DNA from 3 places in the Pseudarthrobacter sp. CCNWLW217 genome. Region 2 is predicted to be linked to each of the others. Evidence: riboswitches for the same ligand, from Rfam matches in the RefSeq annotation. Region 2 holds a riboswitch; each other region holds the start of a gene.
The links. A riboswitch is a leader RNA that binds a small molecule or an ion and turns the genes downstream of it on or off. The one in region 2 is predicted to bind S-adenosylmethionine.
Positions count from the first base shown of each region.

Region 1: it holds a riboswitch for S-adenosylmethionine, as region 2 does, so the genes downstream of both, V9L18_RS03665 (aminotransferase class V-fold PLP-dependent enzyme) here and V9L18_RS12190 (DUF1737 domain-containing protein) in region 2, are expected to answer to the same signal.
Region 3: it holds a riboswitch for S-adenosylmethionine, as region 2 does, so the genes downstream of both, metX (homoserine O-acetyltransferase MetX) here and V9L18_RS12190 (DUF1737 domain-containing protein) in region 2, are expected to answer to the same signal.

Region 1 is NZ_JBBCBT010000002.1:235,084-245,154, reverse strand. It holds gene V9L18_RS22025 (50S ribosomal protein bL37) at 1-2, shown strand, start outside; gene rsrA (mycothiol system anti-sigma-R factor) at 100-360, opposite strand; gene V9L18_RS03690 (sigma-70 family RNA polymerase sigma factor) at 357-1,262, opposite strand; gene V9L18_RS03685 (DoxX family protein) at 1,472-2,020, shown strand; gene aroA (3-phosphoshikimate 1-carboxyvinyltransferase) at 2,027-3,409, shown strand; gene rsgA (ribosome small subunit-dependent GTPase A) at 3,409-4,524, shown strand; gene hisN (histidinol-phosphatase) at 4,622-5,434, shown strand; SAM riboswitch class IV at 5,594-5,707, shown strand; gene V9L18_RS03665 (aminotransferase class V-fold PLP-dependent enzyme) at 5,743-7,179, shown strand; gene V9L18_RS03660 (class I SAM-dependent methyltransferase) at 7,248-8,006, shown strand; gene V9L18_RS03655 (metal-dependent transcriptional regulator) at 8,038-8,751, shown strand; gene V9L18_RS03650 (fluoride efflux transporter FluC) at 8,752-9,171, shown strand; gene V9L18_RS03645 (fluoride efflux transporter FluC) at 9,171-9,581, shown strand; gene V9L18_RS03640 (hypothetical protein) at 9,661-10,029, shown strand.
Region 2 is NZ_JBBCBT010000009.1:118,617-128,687, forward strand. It holds gene V9L18_RS12150 (aminodeoxychorismate lyase) at 1-611, shown strand, start outside; gene V9L18_RS12155 (NAD(P)-dependent alcohol dehydrogenase) at 821-1,861, shown strand; gene V9L18_RS12160 (pyridoxamine 5'-phosphate oxidase family protein) at 2,011-2,475, shown strand; gene V9L18_RS12165 (TetR/AcrR family transcriptional regulator C-terminal domain-containing protein) at 2,514-3,221, opposite strand; gene V9L18_RS12170 (hypothetical protein) at 3,512-3,766, shown strand; gene V9L18_RS12175 (hypothetical protein) at 3,771-4,019, shown strand; gene V9L18_RS12180 (acetyl-CoA C-acyltransferase) at 4,254-5,480, shown strand; gene V9L18_RS12185 (hypothetical protein) at 5,509-6,012, opposite strand; SAM riboswitch class IV at 6,119-6,232, shown strand; gene V9L18_RS12190 (DUF1737 domain-containing protein) at 6,246-6,503, shown strand; gene V9L18_RS12195 (rhodanese-like domain-containing protein) at 6,500-6,910, shown strand; gene V9L18_RS12200 (O-succinylhomoserine sulfhydrylase) at 6,911-8,119, shown strand; gene V9L18_RS12205 (hypothetical protein) at 8,131-8,907, opposite strand; gene V9L18_RS12210 (DUF1905 domain-containing protein) at 8,936-9,238, opposite strand; gene V9L18_RS12215 (LysR family transcriptional regulator ArgP) at 9,305-10,071, opposite strand, start outside.
Region 3 is NZ_JBBCBT010000010.1:16,913-26,983, forward strand. It holds gene V9L18_RS12635 (NAD(P)/FAD-dependent oxidoreductase) at 1-255, shown strand, start outside; gene hutI (imidazolonepropionase) at 267-1,478, shown strand; gene V9L18_RS12645 (DeoR/GlpR family DNA-binding transcription regulator) at 1,574-2,362, shown strand; gene V9L18_RS12650 (histidine phosphatase family protein) at 2,375-3,055, opposite strand; gene V9L18_RS12655 (CPBP family intramembrane glutamic endopeptidase) at 3,141-3,917, shown strand; gene V9L18_RS12660 (VOC family protein) at 4,056-4,694, opposite strand; SAM riboswitch class IV at 4,867-4,982, shown strand; gene V9L18_RS12665 (bifunctional o-acetylhomoserine/o-acetylserine sulfhydrylase) at 5,026-6,345, shown strand; SAM riboswitch class IV at 6,468-6,583, shown strand; gene metX (homoserine O-acetyltransferase MetX) at 6,596-7,711, shown strand; gene V9L18_RS12675 (hypothetical protein) at 7,764-8,258, opposite strand; gene V9L18_RS12680 (winged helix DNA-binding domain-containing protein) at 8,272-9,477, opposite strand; gene V9L18_RS12685 (SGNH/GDSL hydrolase family protein) at 9,522-10,071, opposite strand, start outside.

The DNA of each region.
Region 1 (10,071 bases), on a different contig from region 2:
AAGCAAAAGCTTGGTATGACGGTTCAAACGAAGAACCCCGGAAGTCACATGGCTTCCGGGGTTCTTCGTCTCTTACGGTGTGTGGCCGGTTCGGTGCCCTCAGGCCTCGACGGGACGGATTGAATGGATCCGGTCCAGGATGGCGTTCTTCAGGTTCTCCGGTGCCGCTTCCGTGCAGGAGCGTTTGACCATGTTGCGGATGACGCATTCGAGGTCATACTGCTGGGTGCATTCCGGGCAGTCATCGAGGTGGTGCTTGATGTCCGTGATGTCTTCCCGGGTCAGTGCCCCGTCAAGATATTCGTAGATGCGTTGCATCCGGGCGTCGTCGCAGTCGCCCAATCCCTGGCAGTCGCTCATTTCCTGTTCTCCTGTTGTGTGCTTCCGGCCGTTTCCTGAGGATCGACGGCGGTTTTGAATCCCCGCTCGGCGGCATATTCCGCCAACATGTCCCGCAACATTTTCCGGCCGCGGTGGAGCCGGGACATCACAGTGCCGATGGGCGTGTTCATGATGTCTGAAATTTCTTTGTACGCGAAGCCTTCTACGTCGGCGAAATACACCGCGAGCCGGAACTCTTCGGGAATGGCCTGCAGCGCCCTCTTGACGTCGGTGTCAGGCAGGTGGTCCAAGGCCTCTGCTTCGGCCGACCTTAACCCGCTGGACGTGTGGGACTCTGCCCTGGCGAGTTGCCAATCCTCAATGGTGTCCGAGTTGGACTGCAGCGGTTCGCGCTGCCGCTTGCGGTACAAATTGATGTAGGTATTGGTCAGGATGCGGTACAGCCACGCCTTGAGGTTGGTACCGGGCTTGTACTGGTGAAAGGCCGAAAATGCCTTGGTGTAGGCCTCCTGCACAAGGTCCTCGGCATCAGCGGGGTTCCGCGCCATCCGCATGGCCGCTGAATAGAGCTGGTCCACGTACTGCATGGCATCGCGCTCAAAACGAATCCGGCGCTCCTCCGTGCTTTCCGTGGCAAGGTCAACTGCCGGGGCTTCGGGTTCTGTGGCCGCCGTGTCCGGCAACAGCGCGGCATCAGGCGTTCCGCCTGACTTCGCGGCGTCCGGTGAGACATCCGCGGTCTTGGCTTCGCGCCCGGAGGCCTCATACATGGCCTCGAGGGCCGGATCCAGGGTGCTCATCGCCCCCAAGTCTACTGTGACGCTCCGGGCACGCGGCGACCCGTACTCCGGGGCACCGGTTTCCAAAGCCTCCATCGCCACGGGGCCTGCCACGTCCATGCCGTCCTTCACCAACCCCAAAGGCCAACTCCATTTCCCTGTACCGTTCGATGCGCCCGGACCTGCAGCCCGCAACCCAACCGCCATGGCGCAGTGTGCGCCGTGATTCGTCCGTCACTGCCGGACCCGCAATCCATAACCTTTAGTGGCGGGCAAATATTCCCCAAAAGTGCAAGACTAGAACCGACTCCGCCGCATTCGACGCGGTTCGTCCAGCCAGGAGGAAATCCATGTCCTTTGTCCGTACCCTCGCCCGGCCCATGCTGGCATCCAGCTTCGTACTCGCAGGACTGGATAAGCTCAAGAACGCGGATGACACTGCCCAGCAGCTGTCGCCGCTTCTGCGCAAAGCCACGGCCTCACTGCCTTTCCGTACGGAAGACAAGACACTGGCCCGGGTCATCGGCGGGGTGCAGGTGGGCGCCGGAGTGCTGTTTGGCCTGGGCAAGTTCGCGCGGTTCTCTGCGACGCTGCTCACGGTCATCTCTGCCCTTAACACATTCGTCGAATGGCGCAGCGCCGACATCAGCACCAAAGAGGCCCGTGTGGCACGCCGCAACCAGCTCCTGAAGAACCTGTCCCTGAGCGGCGGGGCCCTGCTGGCTTCGGTGGATACTGCCGGTAAGCCAGGGTTGGCCTGGCGAGCGGAACACCTCGCTGCCGACGCCAGGAAGGGCGCTTCGCACCTGGCAGCTGACGCCCGCAAGAGCACTGGGAAGAAACTCCACAAGGCCGACAAGGCCGTGCGTCGTGTGGTGGACCAGGCAACGGGGGCATAAGGACGCATGACCGGATCCACTACCGCCCTTTCGCAGCCTGACGCTGCCGAAGCTCTTCCGCTCTGGCCCGCACCGTTCGCCACCAGGCCCATCAATGCCACGGTGACCGTGCCGGGTTCGAAGTCCCTGACCAACCGGTTCCTCGTCCTGGCGGCGCTGGCTGACGGACCGTCCCGGCTCCGCGCTCCGCTGCACTCCAGGGACTCCGCCCTGATGATTGAGGCCCTGCGGCAGTTGGGGGCTTCCATCACAGAAGTTCCCGGCGACGGAGCCTTCGGCCCGGACCTTGAGGTCGTTCCCCTCAGCCAGGACGCGCCGTCGTCGCTGGCCCGGATCGACTGCGGACTGGCCGGCACCGTCATGCGCTTTGTTCCTCCGCTCGCTGCACTGCGGAACGGCGTCAGCGTGTTCGACGGCGATCCGCACGCCAGGAACCGCCCCATGGGGACCATCATCGAAGCCCTGAAGGCGCTCGGTGTGGCCGTGACGGCAGAGGACGGCGGGACACCGGCGTCCCTGCCCTTTGACGTGGCCGGAACCGGGGAAGTCCGGGGCGGACATCTGGTGATCGACGCCAGTGCATCGTCCCAGTTTGTCTCTGCGTTACTGCTGGTGGGTGCACGCTTTACCGAGGGGCTGCACCTGGAGCATGTCGGTAAGCCGGTGCCGAGCCTGGACCACATCAACATGACAGTGGCAGTCCTTCGCGGCGTGGGCGTGTCCGTGGATGATTCCGTCCCCAATCACTGGGTCGTGGCGCCAGGAACTATCCGAGCGTTTGACCAGCGCATTGAGCAGGACCTTTCCAACGCCGGCCCTTTCTTGGCCGCCGCATTGGCCACCAGCGGCACGGTCCGGATTCCCAACTGGCCCACTGGAACCACGCAGGTGGGTGACCTCTGGCGCAGTATCCTTGCGGACATGGGCGCCACGGTCAGCCTGGCCGACGGCGTCCTCACTGTCACCGGCGGAGCTCAGATCAAGGGCGCCGACTTTGATGAAACCAGTGAGCTTGCCCCCACTGTCGCGGCGCTCTGCGCGCTTGCCAGCGGCCCCTCCCGGCTCAGCGGGATCGCACACCTCCGCGGCCATGAGACTGACCGGCTCGCCGCCCTGGTCGCGGAGATCAACCGGCTGGGCGGCGACGCCGAGGAAACCAGCGACGGGCTGGTGATCCGCCCGGCCAAGCTGCATTCCGGCGTCGTCCACAGCTATGCGGACCATCGAATGGCAACTGCAGGGGCGATACTGGGCCTCGCAGTGGAGGGCATAGAAGTAGAAGACATCGCCACCACGGCCAAGACCATGCCCGATTTCCCGCGGCTGTGGGAAAACATGATCGCGCAGGGCCAGGAACCTGGTACGCCGGGACCCGCTGGTAACGCATAGTGGCACGCAGCACTGACTCCTGGGACGAATCCGACGTCCGGATCCGCCCCAGCAAGAAGGGTTCCCGACCCCGCACGAAGGACCGCCCCAGCCACGACGACGCCGTGACAGGACGGATCATCACCGTGGACCGCGGCCGATACACAGCGGTGGTCGGCGAAGATTCAGGGGAAGAACGCACCATCATCGCCGCACGGGCACGGGAACTCCGCCGGTCCCCCGTGGTCGCTGGCGACTTCGTTTCATTGGTGGGAGATGTCTCCGGGGAACCGGACACGCTGGCCCGGCTGGTCCGGATCCAGGACCGCAGGACACTCCTGCGGCGCAGCGCCGATGATACCGACCCCGTTGAACGGGCAGTCGTGGCCAACGCCGACCAGCTTGTTGTTGTGGTGGCGGCGGCAAATCCCGAACCACGCACCGGCTTCATTGACCGCGCACTCGTCGCCGCCTACGACGCCGGCATCGAGCCGATCCTGCTGGTCACGAAAGCCGATGTCAAAGACCCTGCCGAACTTCTGTCGAACTACGAGCACCTGGACTTCCCGGTCATCATCAGCCGGACGGCCGACGCCGCTGCATCCGGCATCGATGCCCGCTCCGACGACGGGCTCTCGGCGCGCCTCGACAGCGATGCCGTCGCCCAGCTTCGGGCCTACCTCGATGGCAAGGTCACGGTGATGCTGGGACACTCAGGCGTAGGCAAGTCCACCATGGTGAACGCCCTGACCGGAGCCGAGCGAGCCACTGGCGGAGTCAACGCCGTGACAGGCCGCGGACGCCACACGTCCTCCTCGGCCCTGGCCCTTAAGCTGGCCGACGCCCCTGCTGGAAGCTGGATCATCGACACCCCCGGCATCCGGTCTTTCGGACTGGCGCATGTCGACGCAGACCGCATCCTCCGCTCCTTTCCGGACCTGGAACCGGGCACGGATGCGTGCGAGCGCGGCTGCAAACACAATGCCAGCGCAGTCAATTGCGGCCTGGACTCCTGGGTTGCCGAAGGCCATGCGGGCCCAACCGGACCCGCCAGGCTCGCGTCCCTCCGTCGCCTACTCGGCACCGATCCCCGCATGGAGGGGCAGGAAACCAAGGAATTGGGCAGCGTCAACTGACCCGCCCGGCCGGCTGGGAGCAGCGCCCAGGCTGTTCAGGACGCCGCCCGAAGCCGGGGTCCCCAACCACACGGCGCTTTGACGGTAGTTTGGAACCATGATCCAACCCGCTTCGAGCTACAACGATGACCTGCGCCTGGCCCACGTGCTGGCCGATTCCGTGGACGACCAGACCATGAGCCGCTTCAAGGCACTGGACCTCCACGTCGAGACCAAGCCGGACCTGACCCCGGTCACTGATGCCGATAAGGCCGCCGAAGAAGCCATCCGTGGCCAGCTCTCCCGTTCCCGCCCCCGCGATGCGGTCCTGGGCGAGGAATTCGGCAGTTCAGGCCATGGCTCCCGGCGTTGGATCATCGACCCCATCGACGGCACCAAGAACTTTGTCCGTGGCGTACCGGTGTGGGCAACACTGATTGCGCTTGTGGACGAAGGAGAGCCCGTCGTCGGCGTCGTCAGTGCCCCTGCCCTGGGCAAGCGTTGGTGGGCTGCCAAGGGCGCAGGCGCCTACATGGGCCGGTCACTGGCTGCGGCCACCCGGCTGAAGGTCTCAGACGTGTCGAAACTCTCGGACGCTTCCCTGTCCTACTCCAGCCTGAGCGGCTGGAGGGACCGCGGGAACCTGGATGACTTCCTTGGGCTCACCGAAGACGTCTGGCGCACGCGTGCCTACGGCGACTTCTGGTCCTACTGCATGGTGGCCGAAGGCTCCGTGGACATTGCGTGTGAGCCGGAGCTGAATCTCTACGACATGGCGGCACTGGTCCCGATCGTGGTGGAGGCCGGCGGCCGCTTCACCTCCCTCGAGGGTGAAGACGGTCCGTTTGGCGGCAACGCGCTGGCGACGAACTCCATCCTGCATTCGGAAGTCCTCAAACGGCTCAACCCCGACCTGGACGACCTCCTCTAGCAGCCCAAGTGCCGAATTATCAACGGCGGACGCCTCCTGATGGGGGCGTCCGCCGTCGTATCTTCGGATAACCATGGGTATTTCCATCCGCGCGTAACAAAAGCCTTAACATTCGGACGGGCTTCCTGCCCGCCCCGCCCATGTTCTACGCTCTTAACAGGTCACGAGTGCCAGCGCGAAACCCCGGTTTGCTGGCCGGCAACCCTCCATTCGCGGTGGGGTGCCCCGGGTGACGACCAGGCCGGTCCGGAACGGACCCGGCAAGCGCGGATTCCCGGGACAGGGAGTCCCTCTAAAGTGAGGTCTCTGTGACAACAGCCACCGTCTCCCCCAACTCCGCCGTCCGTACCCTGGCCGCAAACGACACCGCAGCCCTGTTCAGCGAACGGCTCGCCGTTGCCGGACGGCCGCTCTCCGCCGTCACCGGCGCCGAAATCCAGGCCCCGCTGATCCAGGGCGGCCACGTGCGTTACGCCAACCTGGACTACGGCGCCTCTGCCCCGGCCCTCTCGGTTGTCTCCGCCTACCTCAACGAGATCCTGCCGTTCTACGCCAGCGTCCACCGCGGCGCCGGCTACGCATCCCAGATCAGCACGTCCGTCTACGAGAACGCCCGGAACATCGTGCGTGACTTCGTGGGAGGCCGGCCCGGTGACTCCGTCATCTTCACCAGGAACACCACGGACTCCCTGAACCTCCTCGCCGGGTGCCTTCCGTCCGCGGACGGCCGCCCCACGGGGGAGGTTTTGTACCTCGACATCGAGCACCACGCCAACCTCCTGCCGTGGCAGGGCGTCCCGCACCGCAGCGTCGTTGCGGCCGACACCGTGGCCGGCACCATCGAGGCCCTCCGTGCCGAACTGGAACAGGGCGGAATCAGCCTGCTCGCCGTCACGGGCGCCTCCAACGTCACCGGCGAAATCCTGCCCATCCGTGCCCTCGCCGCCCTTGCCCACCAGCACGGCGCCCGGATCGTCGTCGATGCCGCGCAGCTCGCGCCGCATCGCCGGATCAACATCAGCGCCGACGACGTCGACTACCTCGCTTTCTCGGGCCACAAGCTCTACGCGCCCTTCGGCGCAGGCGTCCTCGTGGGGCGGTCGGACTGGCTCGACGCGGGCACGCCGCATCTTGCCGGTGGCGGCGCGGTGCGGGAGGCCAGGCTCGACGGCGTCAGCTGGGCCACCGGCCCAGCCCGGCACGAGGGCGGTTCGCCCAATGTCCTGGGCGCCGCCACACTGGCTCGCGCCACCCAGGTCATCGCATCGCTGGATCAGGACCGGTGGCACGCCCACGAGTCGGCTATCCGGTCGTTCCTGGTGGAGGGTCTGCAGAAGATCGAAGGCGTGACGGTACACCAGATCTTCAAGGACACCGATCCGGACACCGACACCATCGGCGTAGTGAACTTCTCGGTGGAAGGCTACGACGCCGGCCTGGTGGCTGCCTACCTGTCAGCAGAACACGGCGTAGGCCTCCGCGACGGCCGGTTCTGTGCCCACCCCCTGCTGAAGCGCCTGGGCCTCCCGTCCGGCTCCCTGCGGGCAAGCTTCGGCGTTGGGTCCCGCCTCGAAGACGCCCAGCGTCTGCTGGCTGGCATCGAGGAACTCCGCCGAACCGGCCTGGGCTGGGACTATGTGGTTGACTCGGGCCGCTGGGTTCCGGCTAACGACACCCGCAAATACCCGGACTGGGCACCCAATACGCCTGGCACGGCAGGCGCTGCCCCCTGCATCGACGACTGATCCGGGTTACCCGGCTCATGCGGTAAATTCGAAGGATACCCAAGGGCATCTGGCGAAGGAGGCTGCACGTGGCGCGGGGTGGCCCCAAACTTGACGACGTACGCCGTCAGGAGCTTGGTCAGAGCTTCCAGGACGGAGGCGAACACTACGAACGCGTGCGCCCCGGTTACCCCGGCGATTCGGCCGACTGGCTTATTCCGGCGGGGGCCCGGGATGCCCTGGACGTGGGAGCCGGCACCGGAAAATTCACGGTCCTGCTGCTCGACCGCGGATTGACCGTTTCCGCCGTGGACCCCTCCGCAGACATGCTCGACCAGTTGCGGATCATGCACCCCGGTGTTGCGGCCACTGTGGGCACTGCCGAGGCGACGGGATTCGCGGACTCCTCGTTCGACGTCGTCAGCGTGGCGCAGGCATGGCACTGGTGCGATCCCCTGGCCGCCAGTACGGAGCTTTCACGGGTTCTCCGCGCCGGCGGAAGGTTGGGGCTGATCTGGAACCAGTTGGACACTTCAGTCCCTTGGGTTCACCGGCTTTCCCGCATCATGCACGCCGGGGATGTCTACCGGCCGCACTTCCAGCCGCCCTTGGGACCGGAGTTCGTGGAGCTGGAAAGCCATGTTACCCGCTGGGAAGACGCGCTCACCACGACAGAGATCATGGAGCTTGCCAAGTCGCGGAGCTACTACCTCCGTTCCGGCGATACCACCCGCGCCAAGGTCCTCGCGAACCTGGACTGGTACCTCCACGACCATCTGGGACACTCCCCCGGCGCGGGCCTGGGACTGCCCTACCTCACCCTGACATGGCGGGCCGCAAAAGCGTGACGCCCTCCGCGCAACGGGTAGGCTTGGTGTCGTGAAGACCAGCGCGCCCTCCTCCTCCATCGAGGACTACGTCAAGGTCATCTACTCCTTCACGGAGTGGCAGGACAAACCCATTACCTCCTCCCAACTTGCGCAACGGCTGGGTGTGGCAAACTCCTCCGTGTCCGAGATGGTCCGCAAGCTCAAGGACCAGGGCCTGGTGGACCACAAGCCGTACAGCGCAATCACCCTCACCGACGCCGGCGTGCGGCTTGCGCTCTCCATGGTCAGGCGGCACCGGCTGATCGAAACCTATCTGGTCCAACAACTTGGCTACAGCTGGGATGAGGTCCATGATGAGGCCGAGCATCTCGAACACGCCGTCTCGGACACGTTTATTGAGCGGATGGCGGCGAAACTGGGAAATCCACTTCGGGATCCCCACGGCGACCCCATCCCCGGCGCCGATGGCACGGTCCGGATGCCACACGCCCACCTGATGAATGAATTGGATCAGGGACACACCGGCCGGATCACCCGAATCAGCGATGAGAACCCTGACTTGCTCCGGTACCTGTCTGCCGAGGAGATCGACCTCGACGCCGAGGTGGAGGTAGTGGGCCGCAAGCCATTCGGCGGGGCACTTGTAGTGCGAATCAGCTCCGCGGGGAAGACTCGGGAGTATGACCTCGCTGATGAAATCACCTCGGCCTTGTGGGTGCACAGCGACGCGCCGCACGCCGGCTGCGTCCTCGGAAACGGCTGAATGGCCGGCACTGGGGCACCTGGCTGGCGTGCATGGCTGGCGGTGGCCGGCGGCGGACTCCTCGGGACCGAACTCCGGTACGGCCTGGGCCTGGCCTTCCCTGATGCCGCGGGAATGATGCCCTGGACCACGCTGGGCATCAACGCGGCCGGGAGCTTTGTCCTGGCAGCCCTGACTACGTTCTGGATCGCAAGGCCCCGCACGGCTTTCTGGCTCCGGGCGGGGCTCGGGCCCGGTCTGCTGGGATCCTTCACGACGTTTTCCGCAGTGGTGTTCGCGGTGGATCAGTTCTCCCGTGCCAACCTCCACTTGGTGTGGATTGCGTACCTCGGCCTTTCACTTCTGCTGGGGTTCGGCGCCGCGGCCGCTGGCTGGAGGACGGGCAAAGTGCTGGCCGACCGCTCCGGAGCCCCTGCGTGATCGCCGCAATGCTGGTAGGCGTCTTCGGCGTGGCCGGTGCTCTGCTGCGCTTCGCCGTGGACAGCTGGTTCGCTCATCGGCCCGCCGCTACCTCCACGGGCCCGCGCGCCAAGGACGCCGCCGGTCGGACGCCCCAGCACTGGCCGTGGGCCACCCTGGTGGTCAACGTAGCCGGGTGCCTGATCATAGGGCTCTCCGTTGGAGTGACAGGACGGCTGGGACTGCCCGAAGACCTCCATGCCGCTGTGGCAACTGGCCTCGCCGGCGGCCTGACTACTTTTAGTTCATGGACAACCGCCACCATCAGGCTGCTGGCTGAATCCCGGATTGCCGCGGCAGCCTTGAACGTGGCGGCCAATCTACTCGCGGGATTCGCCGCTGCTGCTGTGGGCATCGCCCTTGCGTCCTAGCTGAATCAGCGCACTCTGTGCTTCCGGTTGCCTGGTGGGCGGCGGCGGCCTCTAACGCAGTCCCGTATCGTTGACTGTGATGATTAGCAGACGTGACGCGGCAATTGCCCTCGATGTACCCCTGGAGATGGCCCAACGCCATGGCATCCCAAAATGGCTGACGGAAGCCGACCTCGGCGAAATCCTGGACAACCCGCCGCCCTGGCTTGTCCAATCGAGGGCAAACCGCACCGGGAAGCGTCCTGTGTGGGTTCATCTGGAATGTGCCGTGTGCGGCTACGAGGAAGCGGCGCGGCCCAAGAAATGGTGGCCCGAGTTTACCTATGTCAGCTGCGGTCACCATGCTCCCAGTGAGCTGCCGCCCCCACGTCCGGGCTTTGTCCGCAGCGAGTTCGACGGCGTTGGGACCCGGTTTGTGGGCATCGCGGACGTCGCCGTCCCGGACTGAATCCGGGCATTTCCTTAAGGGCGAATCAGGCGTAATTTACGA
Region 2 (10,071 bases):
CGCGCGGAGTGGAGGGCGCCGCCACTCCCACATGCTGGGTCCAGGTGTCCCCCGTAGGCGCCGCCAGCCGCCGCCAGCGCGAAACCGGAATCGACGTCATCCTGCTGGACCGCGGTTATGACAGTGGCGTTGCCGAACGCGCGCCATGGCTGCTGATGGGCGCCAAAACCCTGTCCTACGCGGTGAACATGGCGGCGTTGCGGCATGCCCACAAACTGGGCGCCGACGACGTCATCTTCACGTCCTCCGACGGACGCGTCCTGGAGGGTCCCACTTCCACCGTGCTGCTCGCGCACGTGGAAACGTCCGACGACGGCGGCGCCGCAGGCAGCCGCACCATCAAGAGGCTCATCACGCCGCAACTGGACAGCGGCATTCTTGCCGGGACATCCCAGGGTGCGCTCTTCACCGCCGCCAAAGCCGCGGGGTGGGAACTTGGCTACGGCCCCTTGGAGCCGCAGGACCTCCTGGATGCCGATGCCGTCTGGCTCATTTCCAGCATCCGGCTGCTTGCTCCCGTGAACCACATTGACGGCAAGGAAATTGGAACGCCAGCCGTCCAGAAGCAGCTGACGGCCGAACTGAGCGAGCTGTTCGCCGGGATCCAATAGGCCTGCCTGCGTGCCTGCCTGCGTGCCTGTCTGCCTGCCAGGACGGCCGCGCACACTTTCAGGCGAGGGCTGCCCCGTGTTCCCGTGGGAGGCTCTGCCAGTACCTGTACCAGCAGGGCCTTCCACCCAGCTGCGCCAGAGGGTTTGCTGATTAAGTAGCGATATCTTCCACCCAACGAAGCGATCCCATACCCAACTTACGGAGAACAATGCTTACCGCTAATGCTTACGCTGCCCCGTCCGCAACGGGCGACCTCATCCCCACCACCATCGAACGCCGCGATGTCGGCGCCCATGACGTCCTGATCGAGATCAAGTTTGCCGGCATCTGCCACTCAGATATCCACACCGTCCGCGGCGACTGGGGACCCCAGCAGTACCCGCTGGCGCCCGGCCATGAAATCGCCGGCATCGTCACGGAGGTCGGTTCCGCCGTCACCAAGCACGCCGTGGGCGATCGGGTGGGCGTGGGCTGCATGGTCAACTCCTGCCGCGAATGCGTCAACTGCCAAAAGGGCGAGGAGCAGTACTGCCTCAACGGCATGACCGGCACGTACGGCGCCGTGGACCGCGACGGCACCATCACCCAGGGCGGCTACTCCACGCACGTGGTGGTGACCGAGGACTTCGTGGTCACCATCCCGGAAGGGATCGAGCTCGACGCCGCCGCTCCCCTGCTGTGCGCGGGCATCACTACGTACTCCCCGCTGCGGCACTGGGGCGCGGGCCCCGGTAAGAAGGTCGCCGTCGTCGGCCTTGGCGGCCTCGGCCACATGGCCGTCAAACTCGCGCATGCCATGGGCGCGGAGGTCACGGTGCTCTCCCAGTCGCTGAAAAAGCAGGAGGACGGGCTGAGGCTCGGCGCGGACCACTACTACGCCACAAGCGACGAAACCACGTTCACGGACCTGGCCAACACGTTCGACCTGATCATCAACACCGTCAGCGCACCGATCGACATCAGCGCCTACCTGCAGCTGCTGACCCTCGACGGCGCCCTGGTGAACGTGGGCGCTCCGGCCGAGCCGCTCCCGGTCAACGTCTTCTCACTGATCCTGGGACGGCGCTCCTTCGCCGGATCAGCGATCGGCGGCATCCGCGAGACCCAGGAAATGCTCGACTTCTGCGCCGAACACAACCTCGGCGCCGAGATCGAGGTCATCCCGGCGAGCAAGATCAACGACGCCTACGAACGCGTGCTGGCGTCCGACGTGCGCTACCGGTTCGTCATCGACACCTCAACGCGCTAACCCTCGGATGCGGCGGGGAGCCTTCGACTTTTTGCAGGTTCCCCCGCCGCGCCCGCGGAACCGGCCGCTGCCGGAAGCGGGGCGCAGCTCCCAACCGGGCGGGCACAACCCCCTTTTGGACCGGCCGCAGGAGCCGTAGGGTGTGGTCCATGACCTCCACCGAAGTGCCTGATGACAAATTGACGTTCGACGAGTGCTGGGAACTGCTGGCCGATGAGACCCTGGGGCGGATCGCCGTCATCGTGGACGACCATCCTGAGATCTTTCCGGTGAATTTCGTGCTGGACCGCCGGAGCCTCGTGTTCCGGACCTCCGGAGTTACCAAGCTTTGGGCAGCGCTGACGGAGAAGCCGGCAGCGCTGGAATGTGATGGTTATGACCCGCACACAGAAACAGCCTGGAGCGTGGTGGCCCGCGGCGACATTGAAGTGATCGAGGACCCGGAAGACAAGGCCGCCGTGGACAACCTCAACCTGGAGCCCTGGCACCCTGGCGCGAAGAACCACTACGTACGGCTCACACCGCGCGCCCTGACCGGGCGCCGTTTCAAGGTCAACAAACCGGACGTCTGGAACACAAGGCTGTCCGACCGCCGTCGCGCTTCATTCGAGTAGTACGACGGCGCGCTGCCGAGTTCATTGGCGCCGCAAGCTCATGGTGTTGCGGCGATTGCCCGGGAAAGTTGGGTCTCCAGCCCGGACAGCAGAATGGTGATCCCCTGATCGAGTTCCGCCTCGCCGTCGTAATCAGCCAAGACCGGCGCCAATGCCCGGAGCCGGGGGAAGTCCTTGGCCGGCAAGCGATGCAGCCCCAGCCGTAGGAGGGCTTCGTTTTCCTCCGGGTCCACGATGAACTCCTGGAGCTCGTTGAGGATGTGGCCGTAGAGGAAGCCGTAGTACGCCCGGTACACGTGCAAGGCATCCGTGGGCGTGAACCCGGCGTCGATCAGCAAGCCCAGGATCTGCTCCAATGGCCGCACGGTACCCAACGGCCGCAGGCCCAGGGGCGTGGAGAGCGGCCGTGTCACCAGCAGGGGAATAACGTTTGGGTGGCGGAGTGCCAGGAGCCGCAGGTCGTGGGCAATGCGGCGCAGCTGCGCCTTCCAGTCGGGATCGGCCGGGAAGATGGCGAGCTCATTGAGGACCATCTCGGACACCCCGTCCAGCAGGGCGGCGCGGTTCTCTGCGTAGCGGTAGAGGCTCATTGGATCGCGTTCCAGCACCTGCCCCAAGCGGCGCATCGTCAGCGAGTCGAGGCCCTCGGAATCCACGAGTTCCAAGGCCGCGGAGAGCACCAGTTCCCTGCTCAGGCGCGGCTTGGGGCTCGCCATTTCATTCTCCGGACTCTTCGGGGAGGGCATGGGATTCCATCCTGTGCGTTGTAGCGTCGGCTGGGATAGTAAAAATAAAGACGCTTGCCTAATACGTAGTCTACGCGTAAAGTCTACGTTGTAGAGCAAAATGTAGGCGCGGGTTTCAGACAAGGGACCGCGTTGCTGGCTGGACAGGCCAGCCAAATCAAACTCTTAGCCAGTCCGGACTCCGTCCTGGCACACGAATACCCCTGAATGCCCACGTGCACGGCGTTGAGGTTCGCGCTGCTGTAGCCGAACGGCGGCACCAACTGCACCTGGCGAAAGAGAAGCCGATCATGGCACATTCGCAGTTCGACAAATTCCTCCGCGAAGCTACAACGTGCGTCGGTGAACCTGATGTCACCCTTGCCCGCGATCCCCTGTATGGCCTTTACACCAGCTGGTGTTTCCTCAACCAGCAGACCCCCCGCGCCGAAACCACTTTCTGGGCTGCCATGTCCCGCCGGATCAACCCCGACCAAAACGGCCTGCGCATGAAGGGCCCGGCAGCAGCTGATTACATACTGACGAGTTACCCCGGCCTGGTCTAAGCCCATGGAGAAACCCTTCTGCACTTACCTGCCACGGGATTCTTTCCAGCCACGGGGCGGGCGGCCGTGGTGCGCAGACTGTGACACCGATTCCTACCTGGCGGTGGACTCGGTGGTGGTTCTCGATGCACGCAAGAACACTTTGGCGGCCGCCGTCAGCTGCTCGCAGTGCCGGGGCTCCCGCGTCCTGGCAACCACCTCTGAGCTCATGGCCGCCGTGCTGGCGAGGGCATCACACCAGGCTGCGACGTGAACAGCCTCACCGCCGAAACAGCCACCTGACAACGTCCATCCCGCCTAGATCCTGCGGTCCCGAAGAAGCGGGCGCAGGCGACCGGCTGGCTGGCAGCACTGGAAGGGCCGGGACCACCCGGCCCTTCCTGCGTTCCATTCCCGCACCGCCACCGCCCGTGACATGCTTGAGGAAAATGCACCGCGGGCGCGCATAGACGTGGCCCGGGCCTCGCCTCCACCGAAAGGCAGCATCATGGTCAACGACGCCACGGCCAACACGTTCCCGGCCCACGAGGACCGCACTGCCGTCATCCTCGGAGGTGCCCGCACCCCTTTCGGCCGTTTCCGCGGCAGCCTGTCTTCCCTCTCCTCCAGCGAACTGGGCGCACATGCGATCCGCCATGCGCTGGAACGCGCAGGTGTGGCGCCGGGGCAGGTACATGCGGTAATCGTGGGGCAGGTCATCCAGGCAGGAGCCGGCCAGGGACCGGCCCGGCAGGCAAGCCTGGGGGCAGGCATCGGCTGGGATGTCCCCACGGTCACCATCAACAAACTCTGCCTCTCCGGGCTGACCGCCGTGATCGACGCGGCACGGATGATCCGCGCCGGGGAGGCTGATTTCGTCGTGGCCGCCGGCCAGGAATCCATGACCAACGCCCCGCACCTGCTGCCCCGCCTGCGTACCGGCGTGGCCATCGGCGATACCCCGCTGGTCGATTCCCTGAACCACGACGCCCTCCAGGATCCCATCTCCGGAATCCTGCAGGGCGCCGCCACCGATGCCGGCAATGCCGAGCGCGGCATCAGCCGCGGGGAGCAGGACGAAGTTGCCGCCCGCTCCCACCAGAGGGCCGAAGCCGCGCGGAATGCGGGACTGCTCGCCGAAGAGATCGTTCCCCTGTATATCCCGCAGCGCCGCGGCCCTGCCGTCACCGTCGATGCCGATGAGGGGATCCGGCCGGGCACGACGGCGGAGGCCCTGGCGGCGCTTATGCCCGCCTTCTCCACGGCCGACTCAGCCACCATCACCGCAGGTTCCGCCTCTCCCCTCTCCGACGGCGCGGCCGCCGTCGTGGTGGCCAGCAAGGCGGCCGCCGAACGGGCGGGGCTCACCTGGATTGCCGAGATCGCCGCCCACGGGCAGACGGCCGGGCCGGACGGCTCTTTACATTCCCAGCCGTCCCGCGCCATCGAAAGAGCACTCCGCGCAGAAGGGATTTCGGTGGAGGACCTGGACTTGGTGGAAATCAACGAAGCGTTCGCCTCGGTGATCATCCAGTCAGCCCAGGACCTTGGCATTTCTGCGGAGAAGATCAACGCCGAGGGCGGGGCGATCGCGCTGGGCCACCCCGTCGGCGCCTCGGGGGCACGGCTGGTCCTGCACCAGGCCCTGGCGTTGAAACGGCGCGGCGGCGGCATCGGCGTCGTGGCCTTGTGCGGCGGCGGCGGCCAGGGCGAGGCCCTCATCCTCAGGGCCTGACGCCCGTCCCCACGGGCGTCGCCGCTGCTCAGGCCCCGGTACCCGCCAGTATTAGCAACGGCACCAGGCGCTCGGCACACGAGACCAGAACAAGCGTCCTGGGCCCCGCGCCGGCCCGGTTGTTAACCCCGGTGTCGTCGCACCAATCCAGGTTGTACGGGTGCGCCCCCACTGCCGCCTTGCCGGGAGCCGCGCCCGGCGGGACGGTGAACACAAAAGTAAACGCGCCGTCGTCGCTCATGGGTGCGAGTTCCTCCAGCATCAGCGATCCAAAGGCGTCCCGCACCGTCACCTGGACCTGCGCGTTCTGCCCGTAGCGCGCATCGCAGTTGGTGTCCTGCGCGCTGACCGTAACCTGCTCACCGGGTTTGGCTTCCGACGGCGTGACTGTGTACGCGGGCGGCATGCAGGGCGGCGGCGCGAAGACGTCCCGGCAACCACTCAACCCCGTGGCCACCGTGGCCAGTACGAGGAATGCAGCGGCAGTCCTCAAACGCGCGAATACAGCCAGTCCCCGCCCAGATTTCCCCATGGACTGATTGTCCCGTCCGGGTGACGGCCGCGGAAGCACGTGTTGGTTACGGAACATGACGACGGCGGCGGTGCGGCCAGGCGGGCCAAGTGTTACGTTTTTGAGGAGTAATGAGAACCGGCGCCAAGCCCTGACTGGCCGGTCGGCAACCCTCCCTTTCGCGGCGGGGTGCCTCAGGTGAATACTCGGCATATCGACATTCGAGTTGCAAGCGTGAGAGAAGGAGATCCGTCGTGTCTGACGCACCTGCCCCTGAAGAAAAACTGTCGTACCGGCTCATCACAGGCCCGGACGACCGTAATTTCTGTGAGCGGATTTCCACCGCCCTGGCCGAAGGCTATGTCCTGCACGGCAGCCCGGCTGCCACGTCCAACGGCGGCCAGGTGATTGTGGCGCAGGCACTCATCCTCCCGGCCGCCATCGCCAGTGCGGACGCCGCCGTCGCCACCGCTGTGGAAGACCTTGAGTTCGAAGGCGAGGGCCACGCGTGAGCTACGCCGGAGACCTCACCCCGCAGGAAGCCTGGACCAAGCTGGAGCAGGGCGCCATCCTGGTGGATGTCCGCACCGAGGGTGAGTGGGCGCACATCGGCATCCCTGACACCAAGGCAACCGACAACGACCCCCTGTTCATCCAGTGGACGTTCCCCGGCGGCATCCCCAACCCCGAGTTCCTCACCGACCTGAGGCAGCAGGCGCCGGAGGACACCGGCACCGAACTCCTGTTCATCTGCCGCTCAGGCCAGCGCTCCGTCTCCGCTGCCATCGCCGCAACCCAAGCCGGCTTCACCTCCTACAACGTCCTGGAGGGCTTCGAAGGCGAACCGGACCGCTACGGCGAGCGCACCGTCAACGGCTGGAAGAACCGCGGCCTGCCAACCAACCTGGGAAAGAACTAAGTGACCTTCAACGAAGATGCCGCCGGCTGGAGCCCTGACACCCAGGCCGTCCGCGGCGGGCTGGACCGCACCAACTTCCAGGAGACCACCGAACCGGTGTTCCTGAACTCCGGATTCGTCTACGAGTCCGCCGCCGCAGCGGAGCGCGCCTTCACCGGCGAGGACGAGCGCTTTGTCTACTCCCGCTACGGCAACCCGTCCGTGGCCACCTTCCAGGAACGGCTCCGCCTGCTCGAAGGCACTGAGGCGTGCTTCGCAACGGCGTCGGGAATGTCCGCCGTGTTCACCGCCCTGGGTGCCCTGCTGGCCGCTGGCGACCGCGTAGTGGCAGCCCGCTCACTGTTCGGCTCCTGCTTTGTGATCCTGAACGAGATCCTGCCCCGCTGGGGTGTTGAGACGGTGTTCGTCGACGGACCGGACCTGGAGCAGTGGCGTGCGGCCCTGTCGGAGCCCACCACGGCAGTGTTCTTCGAATCGCCGTCCAACCCGATGCAGGAAATCGTGGACATCGCCGCGGTCAGCGAACTGGCGCACGCCGCCGGCGCTACCGTCGTCGTCGACAACGTCTTTGCCACACCCCTGCTGCAGCGCTGCGGCCAGCTCGGCGCGGACGTGATTGTGTACTCGGGCACCAAGCACATCGACGGCCAGGGCCGAGTCATGGGCGGCGCCATCCTGGGCACCAAGGAATTCATCGACGGGCCGGTCAAGCAGCTCATGCGGCACACCGGCCCGTCGCTGTCGGCCTTCAACGCCTGGGTACTTACCAAGGGCTTGGAAACCATGGCCCTGCGCGTGAACCATTCCTCAGCCACGGCACTGCGGCTGGCCGAATGGCTCGAACAGCAGCCTGCCGTCAGCTGGGTCAAGTACCCCATGCTGAAATCGCACCCGCAGTACGAGCTCGCGGCCAAGCAGATGAAGGCCGGCGGGACCGTGCTCACCCTGGAGCTCGCGACGACGGACGGCCGCTCCGGCAAGGACGCCGCCTTTGCGCTGCTGGACGCGCTGCGGATCATCGACATCTCCAACAACCTGGGCGATGCCAAGTCCCTCATCACGCACCCGGCCACCACCACCCACCGTGCCATGGGTCCCGAAGGCCGCGCCGCTATCGGGCTCAGCGACGGCGTGGTGCGGCTGTCCGTGGGCCTTGAGGACGCGGACGACCTCATCCGCGACCTGGAACAGGCGCTCAAGCAGATCTGATCGGCGCCTGCTTACGGGGCGGAATTGACCACTGAGGTCTCAACCGAGGTCCAAGCGGTCGCTGTTCCGGCTGGGAAGGTCTCGCCAGGTGTCAGCGTGACCACTCGTTCTCCGATCAGCAGCCCTGTGTCGGGATCAATGATGATGTCCGTCCGCGTTTCCCTGTCCGGATGCTCGATCCCGATCGCTGTGCCTACCTTGCCATCAAGGTTCGCCTCCTTGTCTACGACGGTGACTCCGGGAATGAGCGCGGCCGCTTTGTACAGTGCAGCGCGAAGGTCCGCCGGGACGACTCCGGTCTGCAGGGCGGCGGCGATGCTTTCCAGCGTTTCGGCTTCCGGCCTGCCTTGTTTGCCTCGCTGTCGAATGGTGTCCAGGAGTGCCTGGGGGTCGCGGGGCAGAGTCTTCACGCCTTCCTCCAGGGGCAAGCCGGCGAACAGCAGCCGCGGTACTCCGTAGAAGTTACCTCCCGGTGCCCGGAGCAGTTCTCCCGCGCCGTGGGGGTTTTCAGACTGGGATTGCTGGTATTTGGTGGCCTCTGCTTTAGCTTCCTCGCTGAAGAACGTCGTTGGGATGCGGGCTTCGCGGTTCCAGATCCATTCGGAGGCATGGTCGGCTGGGACATAAAGCTGGTCCGAAGATTTGTCCAGCCACTCCACCGAACGACCGCCTCCTCCGGGGTCCCCCAAAGCGACTCCGGCGGCGTATACCGCTGTGGTCTCGATCTTCAGGTACTGGCCGGGTCCCACTTCCGGGTCGGAGGTCTGGATGGTTGCTTCGGCCGGCACCAACAGTCGATCCCCCGCTACGTTCCTGCTACCCGGGCTGGATTTCGAGGTTAACAGCTACTGTGTCCCCTGCGCTGATGCGGGCCGCAGTCCTGATCGCTTTCTTCACCGGCAGCAGGTACGAGCCGGATTTGCCGTCCGGGAAGACCGAAGTTTGCCACGTGTGGCCGGAAATTTCGGCTGTGACTTTGACCGAGCCGAAGCCCTTCCGGAGCGGAGCCGCTTCCTCGCGGAGGTCGTCGGCAATGACCTCCGGGAGGGTGAGGAAGTGCCATCCGGCTTCTCCCGGGTAGAGCCACAATTCGGCACGGAACGAGTACGACGACGTCACGGCCTGAGTATGGCATGGCACCTTTCCCAATGCATCAGCTGTTGTGGGCACGGCGGATGCGGCTGGTCAGGCCCCGGGTTGGCGGAGTTGCCGGAACGCCGTCTCCCGGACTGCGTCGGAGAGCTGGTTGAGCACCGGGGAGTCGATCTTCCACCGCTGCCAATACAAGGCCACATCGACAGGGTGCGCCGGGGCCAGTTCGATGAGTGCGGCGCCCCGAATGTCGGCCAGGCACTGCTGCTCCGGCAACAGCCCCCACCCCAATCCCAGGCGGATTGCCTGCGCGAACTCTGCCGACGTCGGCACATAGTGCCGCGGTGCGTTCAGTTCCGTTCCGGTCAGGTTGCGAAAGAACCCGTCCTGCAGGTCGTCCTTGCGGTCAAAGTCCATCACCGGGGCAAGGCTGCCGGCCCTGAGGTCAGGGCCGTCCGGCCACCATCGCCGGACATAGCCGGGACTGGCGACCGCGCGGTATCTCAAGGCTCCCAGCAGTGCCACGCTGCAGCCCTGCACCGGGTCCGGACTGGCCGTCACAGCGGCCATCACCGTCCCGGCGCGCAGTAGCTGCGTGGAATGCTGTTCGTCTTCCCTGTGGATTTCAAAGAATGCGCCGAGCTCCGGTGGAAGGCCTGCGAGCGCGGGCAGGAACCACGTGGACAGCGAATCTGCGTTCACGACCAGGGGAATGGGCGTGCCCGGCCTGTCGCTGCTCTCGCCGAGCTCCCGCGACGCATCCCACTCCAGTTGACGGACCTGCCGGGCGAACCGAAGGACCGCTTCCCCTGCCTGGGTGGGCCGCACGGGATTGGTCCGCTGGAATAGGATCTGTCCGG
Region 3 (10,071 bases), on a different contig from region 2:
ATCCGCAGTGCCTGGACCGGGCTCCGGACCGAAGCGGCCGACGGCGTGCCCGTGGCCGGCTTCGACGCGGAGGCCCGCGGGTTCTACTGGCTCGCCGGCCAGGGAGGTTACGGGTTCCAGACCTCGGCGGCCATGGCCGAGCTCGCGGCCGCCCAGATCCTCGCCGGGCAGGGCTCCGGGACCGACGTCGACCACAGTCCGGCATTCCGGACAGCGGAGGCGCTGGCCGCCACGCGCTGGTCCATTCGGCGTTGAAGAATAGACTCATGAGCACCCTGATCACCAATATCGCCGAGCTGATGACCCAGGACCTGGAACACCGGGTCCTGAAAAACGCCGCCATAGTGGTCGAAGGGGAACGGATTGCGTGGCTGGGTGCCGCCGCCTCAGCCCCGGCCGCCGATGACACCGTCGATGCCGGCGGCCGCGCGGTGCTGCCCGGCTGGGTTGACTCGCATACGCACCTGGTCTTCGCCGGCGACCGCACCGCGGAGTTCGAAGCCCGGATGGCGGGAGAGTCCTATTCGGCCGGTGGGATCGCTGTTACCGTCGACGCCACCCGGCAGACGTCCGATTTCGACCTCACGAGGCTGGCGATGGCACGGGTTTCCGAGGCCGTCTCCCTGGGCACCACGTATCTCGAAACGAAGACGGGGTACGGGCTGGACACCGAAAACGAGGCACGGAGCGCCCGCATCGCCTCCACCGTGGTCGACGAAGTCACCTACCTGGGAGCACACCTGGTACCCGCCGGCTCGGATGCCGATGCCTACACAGAGCTCGTCTGCGGGCCCATGCTTGACGCCGTCCGCCCCTATGTCCGCTGGGCGGACGTCTTCTGTGAGGAGGGGGCCTTCACTGCGGAGCAGTCCCGCCGCGTACTTGAGGCGTGCCGGGATGCCGGGCTGGGGATCCGGGTACACGGCAACCAGCTGGGCCAGGGCCCCGGGGTGCAGCTGGCGGTGGATCTGGGCGCGGCGAGCGTGGACCACGTCAACTACCTGTCGGCTGAAGACGTAGCCGCGCTGGCTGAGAGTTGGGCTGGCTGGGACCCCGCAACGGGCACCGGCGTGCGCGGGACCGTCGCCACGTGCCTTCCCGCCTGCGACCTTTCTACCCGGCAGGCGCTGCCCCCGGCACGGGCAATGCTGGACGCCGGCGTGCAGCTGGCGCTGGCGTCCAACTGCAACCCCGGCACCTCCTACACCAGTTCCATGGCCTTCTGTGTGGCGACGGCCGTGCTGCAGATGCGGCTCAGCGTCCATGAGGCGGTCCGGGCCGCGACGTACGGCGGCGCGCTGGCGTTGCACCGGGACTCCGGGCACGACGCCGACGGCGAACGGGCGGTGGGATCCCTCGCCGTCGGACACCGGGCGGATCTGCACATGCTCAACGCACCCTCCGCCACCCATCTCGCCTACCGCCCGGGCATGCCGCTCACGTACGCTGTGTGGCGGGCGGGTGTACGGGTGCGTTGAGCCTCGGACAGTTTTTGACGTTTTGTGATCGTTGCGGGTCTGATACAATCAGAAAACGTCATAATTGAGTGACTGTTTGACGCTGAGAGGCCCCCATGACCCGTACCGACCGCCTGACGGCCATCCTGGATATCCTCGCCAAGACCGGCCAGGTCGAGGTTGAGGAGATCGTCTCACAGCTTGCTGTTTCGCCCGCCACGGCCCGCCGAGACCTGGACAGCCTGGCTAAGAGGCGGCTGCTGACCCGCACCCGGGGCGGCGCCACCACCGGAGCGCTCGCCTACGACCTTCCCGGGCGGTACAACCGAGACGACCACGCCGAAGCCAAGGAACAAATCGCCCAGGCGGCCTCGGCACTGATCAGGCCCGGGGCCGTGATCGGCCTGTGCGGCGGCACCACCAGCACCGCCCTGGCGCAGATCCTGGCAACCCGCGAGGACCTCAACACCCCCGCCAACCAGCCAACGCTGACCGTCGTCACCAATGCGATCAACATCGCCTCGCAGCTGGCCGTCCGGCCCAACATCAAGGTCATGGTGACCGGCGGCATCCTGAATCCCCGCTCCTACGAGCTCGTGGGACCGTACACGGACATCATCATGCAGAAGGTGGTCCTGGATATCGCGTTCATCGGAGTCAACGGCATCGACCCGGTAGTTGGCCCCACGAACACCGGGGAAGGGGAGGCATCGGTGAACGCACTCCTCGCCAGCCGGGCGCGCGTGTCCTACGTGCTGGCCGATTCCTCCAAGGTGGGTGTACGTGCCTTCGCCACTATGGACGGCTATGACTTCACCCGCCTCATCACCGATGCCGGGATTTCTGCCGAGGACAAGGCCGCATTCGAGGCCAACGGAACCGAAGTGATCGTGGCGCCGCATTAGGACGCCACAGCGCTAGAACACCATGGGCGGGGCGTCCAGGACCGTCTCGTCCACCCGGCGTTCCACCCACTGGCTGAACGGAATGTCCAGTTCGTACTTGTCCGCGTCGGTCCGCACCAGGGTCCGCACGTCGGCGTTGTCCGGGTTGTTGAGGGACTCGAAGTACTCCACCGACCAGTGGAACCAACGCATGCAAAACAGCCGCATCGTCAGCCCGTGGGTCACCAGCAGGGTGTTGGGCGCGTAGTCCGGTTTGGACCAGTGGCGGTAGAGGGTTTCCATAAAGGAGGAGATCCGGTCGTAGACATCGGAGCCGGACTCGCCTTCGCGGAAGCGGTAGAAGAAGTGGCCGTAGGCGTTGCGCAGTTCCTTCTGGTCCTCGATGTCTCCGCTGATCTGGAAGTTGGCCCAGTCCTGTTCCCGGAGGCGCGGCTCTTCGATCACCCGTTCCGTGAGGTTGCCGAGGTTGAGTGCTTCCAGGGTCTGATGGGCACGCAGGTACGGCGACACGTAGACGCAGACCTGGCGGCCATCAAGTTCCCGGCGGATCCGTTCGCCTGCCGCGGTGGCCTGCTCCAGGCCCAGGGGAGTCAGCGGGATCCGGTAGTCCGGCACGCGGTTGTAAATGGACGTATCAGCGTTGGCCATGGACTGGCCATGCCGGATCATGATGATTTTCCCTGGCGCGCTCATAAGCCCCAAGCATAAGTCCTGTGCCCACGCCCTCCCGGGAAGCCCAAATCAGGAAAGAACCAGAAACTGCAGGCAAGATGGGAACATGCTGGTTCCCTCCCGCCGTCGGCTGCGGCTCGAAGTATGGATCGTCCTGGGCCTGTCGCTGGGGCAGTCCGCTGTCTACTCAGTGGTGCAGCTGCTGGATAAGATGACGCGCGCCCCGCTGGCTGAAGGTACCTCCACGCTTAACCGCTCACAGAGCACCCGCGAATACTTTGACCTCACCTACCAGCTGCTGGACATCATCTTCGCGTTGGTTCCGGTCTTGCTGGTCATCTACTTCCTCACTGACCACCGGCAGTCCACCTCCGGGGCCCCGCAGGGCGGCTCGGCGTTCCGGAAGCTCGGCTTCGACTTTGCCCGGCCCGGTCGCGACGTGCTCCAGGGGCTGGGCCTCGCAGCGCTGATCGGCGTTCCGTCCCTCGGCCTATATGCTGCGGGCCGGGCCCTGGGCATCACCACCGCCATCATCCCCAGCGCACTGGATGCGTACTGGTGGACGGTGCCTGTGCTGATCCTGTCCGCACTGCGGCATGCCGTCGTGGAGGAAGTTATTGTGGTGGGGTACCTCCTGAACCGCTTCGGCGCGTTCGGCTGGAGCGTTCCGCTGGCGATCTTCGCCAGTTCCATGCTGCGCGGCAGCTACCACCTCTACCAGGGCTTCGGGCCCTTCATTGGGAACGCTGTGATGGGGGTGGTCTTCGCCTGGCTGTACACCAGGACCCGTCGCGTTATGCCGCTGGTCATTGCCCACGCCCTGCTGGACATCGTGGCGTTTGTTGGCTTCAGCCTGTTTGGGAAGGCCGTCGGCCTCGGTTAGGCAGACTAAGGCCGGGGAAGTTAAAGGGATTCGGCCGCCATCGGTGGGTGGCATCGTTGGCACCCGCTGATGGCGGCCGAAGTATGTTGCCGGGCATGGCTGCCTGGCAGGCCGTGCTGGCCCGGCGGAAGAAAGCAATCAGATGGTGACTGCTCCGGAGGCGGTCTCGAACGTGACGGACAGGATGCCGGGGGTCCCGTGCGGAGCTACCCAGTCCACGGCGACGTCCTCAAGTGGCTTCTCCACCGGTTCGCCCAGCCATTCGGTCACCCGTGCAGCGGAACCGGCGATGGTCAGGCAGGACATCTTGACATTGCTGTCGTAGGCGTTGGACGGGTGGAGGGCGGGATCGCCTTCCCACTTGAGCATGTACGGGACCTGCGGGTCCGCGATCAGGCCCAGGATGCCGATCTGCTTCCAGACCAGTTCGCGGCCGTCGGGAAACTTGCGGTTTCCGTTGACCGCGGAGCGGCCGAGGCGTGCTTCGAAGGGGGCGAGGTCGTCAACTTCGACGCACCACCCCATCCAGCCGCCGCCGGCAGCGGAGCGTGCCCGGACTGCCTGTCCGAACGGTGCCTTGTCCGATGCCGGGTGGTCAAGCACCTCGACTACTTCCAGATATTTGTGCCCCGCGAGAGGGATGATCATGTTCCGGGTTCCGAAACGGGGGTGCACTCCGCCCTTTACGGCTTCAACGCCGAGGGCGGACGAAATACGTTCGGTGGTGGCAGCCAGGCCATCGTGTTCACAGGCGTAAGAGACGTGATCCATGCGCATGCCCTCATCTTGGCACTTTGTGATCGGGCTCTCAGCTAAGGGTATCCTTACCAACTTTCGGGTGCGTCACGAGTGGACATCGGGCTTTCCATCACCCCCGGGAAGAGCGCCGGGTGACCATGTTCGTCACAATGCTGTTGCGCGCCGTCGAACGGTTCCTACACTGAACGCAGGTCATGAGCGCCAGCGCCAAGCCCCGGCTCGCTGGCCGGCAACCCTCCATCCGCGGTGGGGTGCCCCGGGTGAGGACCTGGCTGCCCGGCAACGGCCGGGCGGCAAGCGCGGCCCGTGGTGCTCCCAGCATGCCGGGCCCATGTCAAAGGAGCCTTGAATGTCCGACGGATGGTCTTTTGAAACCCGCCAGATCCACGCCGGCCAGGAGCCGGACAGCGCCACAGGGGCGCGTGCCCTCCCGATCTACCAGACGACGTCGTTCGTCTTCCCGAGTGCCGAAAGCGCCGCCAACCGCTTCGCGCTCGCAGAATTGGCACCGATCTATACGCGGATCGGCAACCCCACCCAGGACGCCGTGGAGCAACGGATCGCCAGCCTGGAAGGCGGGTTGGCCGCCCTCCTGTTGAGCTCGGGGCAGGCGGCCGAAACCTTCGCCATCCTCAATATCGCCGAAGCCGGGGACCATGTGGTGGCAAGCCCCAGCCTTTATGGCGGCACGTACAACCTGCTGGGGTACACGCTGAAGAAGTTCGGCATCTCGGTGACGTTCGTCGAGGACCCGGATAACCTGGACCAGTGGCGCGAGGCCGTCCGCCCGAACACCAAACTGTTCTTTGCCGAGGTCGTGTCCAACCCGCGCCAGGATGTCCTCGATATCGAAGGGGTGTCCCGGACCGCCCACGAGGCCGGCGTTCCGTTGGTGGTGGACAATACGCTCTCCACGCCGTACCTCATACGCCCGCTGGAGTGGGGCGCCGATATTGTGGTCCACTCGGCCACCAAATACCTTGGCGGACACGGATCGGCGATCGCGGGGGTGATCGTGGACTCCGGCAACTTCGACTTCGGTCAAGACCCGGATAGGTTCCCTGGTTTCAACACCCCGGATCCCACCTACAACGGGCTGGTCTATGCCCGTGACCTTGGCGCGGGCGGCGCCTTGGGCGCCAATCTGTCCTACATCCTCAAAGCCCGCGTCCAGCTCCTCCGAGACCTCGGCTCCGCAGTATCGCCCTTCAACGCGTTCCTCATCGCCCAGGGCCTGGAGACGCTGAGCCTGCGGGTCGAGCGGCACGTTGAGAACGCCGTTGCGGTGGCGCAGTGGCTGGAAGCCCGTGACGACGTCGAGTCGGTAGCGTACGCGGGGCTGCCCTCGAGCCCCTGGTACGAGCGCGGACGCAAGTACGGCCCCAAGGGCACAGGAGCCGTGGTGGCCTTCAACCTGGCCGGCGGGGCCGAGGCGGGCAAGCGGTTTGTGGACGCCTTGGAGCTCCACAGCCATGTGGCGAACATCGGCGACGTGAGGTCCCTGGTCATCCACCCTGCGTCCACCACCCATAGCCAGCTCTCCCCGGAGCAGCAGGCAATTGCGGGCGTTACGCCGGGGCTGGTCCGCCTCTCCGTGGGCATCGAACACATCGATGACATCCTGGCGGACCTGGAGGCAGGTTTCCGGGCGGCCAAGGCCGCTCTCTAAGGCGGTTTCAGCGCCGGATTCCCGGCCCCGGGAGTCCGGCGCCCGGCAGGAGAGGCATTGTGGAGTCACAAACCAGTCACACTCTTAGCCAGATCCGGGGCTGGTTTCGTACACTCGGAGAAGGTCATGAGTGCCAGCGACAGCCCCGGCTTGCTGGCCGGCAACCCTCCTTTCGCGGCGGGGTGCCCCGGGTGAAGACCTGGCCTGCCGGTCATTCGACGGCCGGCAAGCGCGTAGAAAAGGTCTCCACATGACGATTACCGTCTCCCGTACCGCAGTACCCGAAAACGGCGTGGTCCGTTACGCCAGCATCGGCGGCCTTGAACTGGAAGCGGGCGGATACCTGCCCGAGGTCACGCTCGCCTATGAAACGTGGGGAACGCTCAATGAGGACGGCTCCAACGCCGTCCTCATTGAGCACGCCCTCACCGGCAGCACGCACGTGACACGCGGTGACAGCGACGAGCCGGGCTGGTGGGAGCAACTTGCCGGTCCAGGTGCGCCGGTGGACACGGACAGGTTCTTTGTGGTGTCCATCAACATTGTGGGCGGCTGCTACGGTTCCACCGGGCCGTCCTCGCCTGCTCCCGACGGCCGGCCCTGGGGTTCCCGCTTTCCGCTGGTGACCCTCCGTGACAGCACCGCCGCCGAGGCCCGGTTGGCGGACCAGCTGGGCATCCGGAGCTGGTACGCGGTGCTGGGCGGTTCCATGGGCGGTGCCCGTGCCTTGGAGTGGGCGCTCATTTACCCCGAACGGGTGGAGCGTTGCGCCGTGATCTCGATCGGTGCCGCCAGCACCGCCGAGCAGATCGCCTTTGCGCAGGCCCAGACGCTCGCCATCCGCCAGGACGCCAACTTCAACGGTGGCGACTACTATGGAGGGCCTTTCCCGGAGGACGGGCTGGCCCTGGCGCGGCGGATCGCCCACATCACCTATCGATCAGCCCAGGAGTTCGATGGGCGGTTCGGGCGGACGGCCCAGACTCCCGAAACGCCGCTGCGGGCAGCCGCGCTGGGGGACCGTGGGCGCTACCAGGTGGAGAGTTACCTTGACCACCAGGGCAGCAAGCTTGTCCGCCGCTTTGATGCCAACAGCTACATCGCCATCACCGAGGCCCTCATGAGCCACGACGTCTGCCGGGGGAGGGGAACCCTCAGCGAAACCCTGGCGAGGGCCTCCGCAAAGTTCTTTGTTGCCGCGGTGGACTCGGACCGGCTTTACTTCCCGTCGCAGTCGCACGAGCTCGCTGCCGCGCTTCCGGGAGCCGTGGATGTCCACGTTATCGAAGCGCCCATTGGCCATGACGGCTTCCTGACCGAGATCGGCCAGCTGGGGAGCCAACTCCGGAAGAATTTCCTGGTCTGACCGGGCACCTCACGGCGCCACGAACGTTCCGGAAGCCTAGGAAGCCGTCTGGTCAGCCGTCCATGATTTCGGAGCGCCGCTTCATGTATTCGTCCACGGCCATCTCGCCGTTGCTGTACTGCTGGTCTAGTTCCGCGAGTTTGCGGGCCCGATAGCCCTGGGGGGCCGACGGCGGCGGGGGAGTTGCAGGGGCGGCAGGCTTTTGGGGTGCCTCCGCTGCCTGTCCCGGCACAGGCTGGCCGTAGGGCGGGAACTGCTGGTCTGCGGGCGGCACTGGCATCATGGGCGGCAGCGGCTGGCTGGGCGGCAGGGGCTGCGGGCCGTTGATCTGGCGGAATCCGCCGCTCATGTAATCCTGCTGCGTGTAGCCGTCCCGCGGCTGGCGGCTCTGGGGCCCGGGGAACTGGCCCCCGCCCGGAAACTGGTCGGGGTAACGCCCGGAAAAGCTCTGGTCCTGGTTCCGCTTGTTGACGGATTTCCGGTACATCCGCATCGCCATCGGAATCAGGAACGACAAAATGATGATCCAGAAGAACAAGCTGTTCACGGTGTAACGCCTCTCATGTGTGTCCTTCCAGCTTAGCCCCGGACGGCACCCGGACCGCGGGGATGCCCAGGAAAGCCGCGTACCTGTCCACGGCGTCGCCGATGGCAGCGTCCAGCGCAGAGCCTGGTGCCGGATCGGTGGAGGCGAACAGCCGGATATCCAGTTCGCAGCGGCCCGAAAGCAGTGTGTGCCGCCAGGAGCCCGCCATCCGACCGTCCAGCAGCACCACGTGCATCAGGGCACCGTCGACAGGAAGCGCCGGGGCGGAGCCGCCCAGGTAGTGCCTTGTTGCGGAGTAGCCCATCACATATTCGTCGTAGCACTGGATGAGGTCGATCCGAGGTCCGCTGGGCTGGCTGCCGGTCTCGTCACCGGAGCCGCCAGGCCCGGCATTGTGATAGAACACCACGCCGTCAATCGCTGTTGTGCCGAGGGCCCAGGGATCCCGGTCCATGGCAAGAAGCACGCCCTGCCGGACATCGGCCATCGTGAGCCCCGACCAGTCGGCGCAATCTTTGACCGTCGCGGGGCCGCGGCTCGTGAAATACCGCACGGCGAGTTCGGCCAGCGCGTCTTCCCGGGTGGGAACTTTCACAGGTCCCGCCGGGACCCGCTCATCAAAGTGGGCGTAGGTCTGCTTCAGAGCACCGCCCCGGCTCCGCACCGGCGAACCACTCACCAGCACGCCGCTGATTTCGGCGTGCATGATGAGGTAGGCGAGTTCCAGTCCTTTTCCCGCGTAGCCGGCAGACTGAAGAGTGGCCGCGAGCTGTTCCCGGGTCTTGTGGTTTCCGTCGGCGACGGCCCTGGCCAGCACCTCCTCGCTCCGGGCGGCCACGGCGGCGTCGATGCCGGTGCGGCGGTACATGCCGGCATTGCCTTGGTGGAGCCGGGGCGCGGACAGGGCCAGCAGCCACCGCAGATCGTCCCGGTGGACAAAATGCCAGGTGGGCCGGAGGATATGCGTGCGCAGGATCCGGCCGTCTGCCACGGCCTCCTCGACGTCCGCGGCCGTTGCGGCTGGCCTTCCATCGATGGAATGGTCCAGGTCCCCGAAGGTGTGCTGTGAGGCGCGCTGCGCCAGGCTCCAGCGGGCGTAGGGAAATTCCTGTGCCTGCACGGCCAGCAGCTTGCGCAGGGCAGCCTCGGGAGATTCCGCGGCCGGTCCCCGGAGCATCTGGGACCGGAGACGCAGCCGCACCACCGTATCCGGTTCCATGGCCATCCCCCGTTGCACCCTGCCGGCCCCGGGCCGTTCCGCCGCTAGTGCCGGCCCGCGTCGGTGGAACCGAGCGGACCTTCACCGGATCCCAAGGGGACGCCCGGACCGAACACGGGTCCCGGCGTCGGGCGCTTAGCGGTGATCCCATCGCCGGAGGAACGGTGACGGAGCCTCCGCACTACCCACGGCACAAAGTATTCGCGTGCCCACACAAGGTCCCCGGTGCGGGCCTCACGCCAGGTGCGGGGTGGCAGCGGCTTGGGCTGCAGCGGCTCCAGTGTATGGCTGACGTTGAGTGCGTCCAGGACCATGGCCGCGATGGTGTGGTGTCCCAGGGGAGAGAAGTGCAGCCGGTCCTCGTCCCACATCTGCGGGTCGCTGAGCTGCCGCAGGGACCACATGTCGGCGATGATGGCGTCATGCCGGGCCGCGACGGTCCGCAGGTTCTCGTTATAGATGGCCACCTTGCTGCGGACCCGGCCCAGGACTGACGACCCGGTGTCCGGGCCATTGAAGAGCACCACCGTGGCTCCGCCCATGCCCAAAATCTGCACCACCGAATCGAGCTTCTCCGCGAGGGCGTCGGGGTCG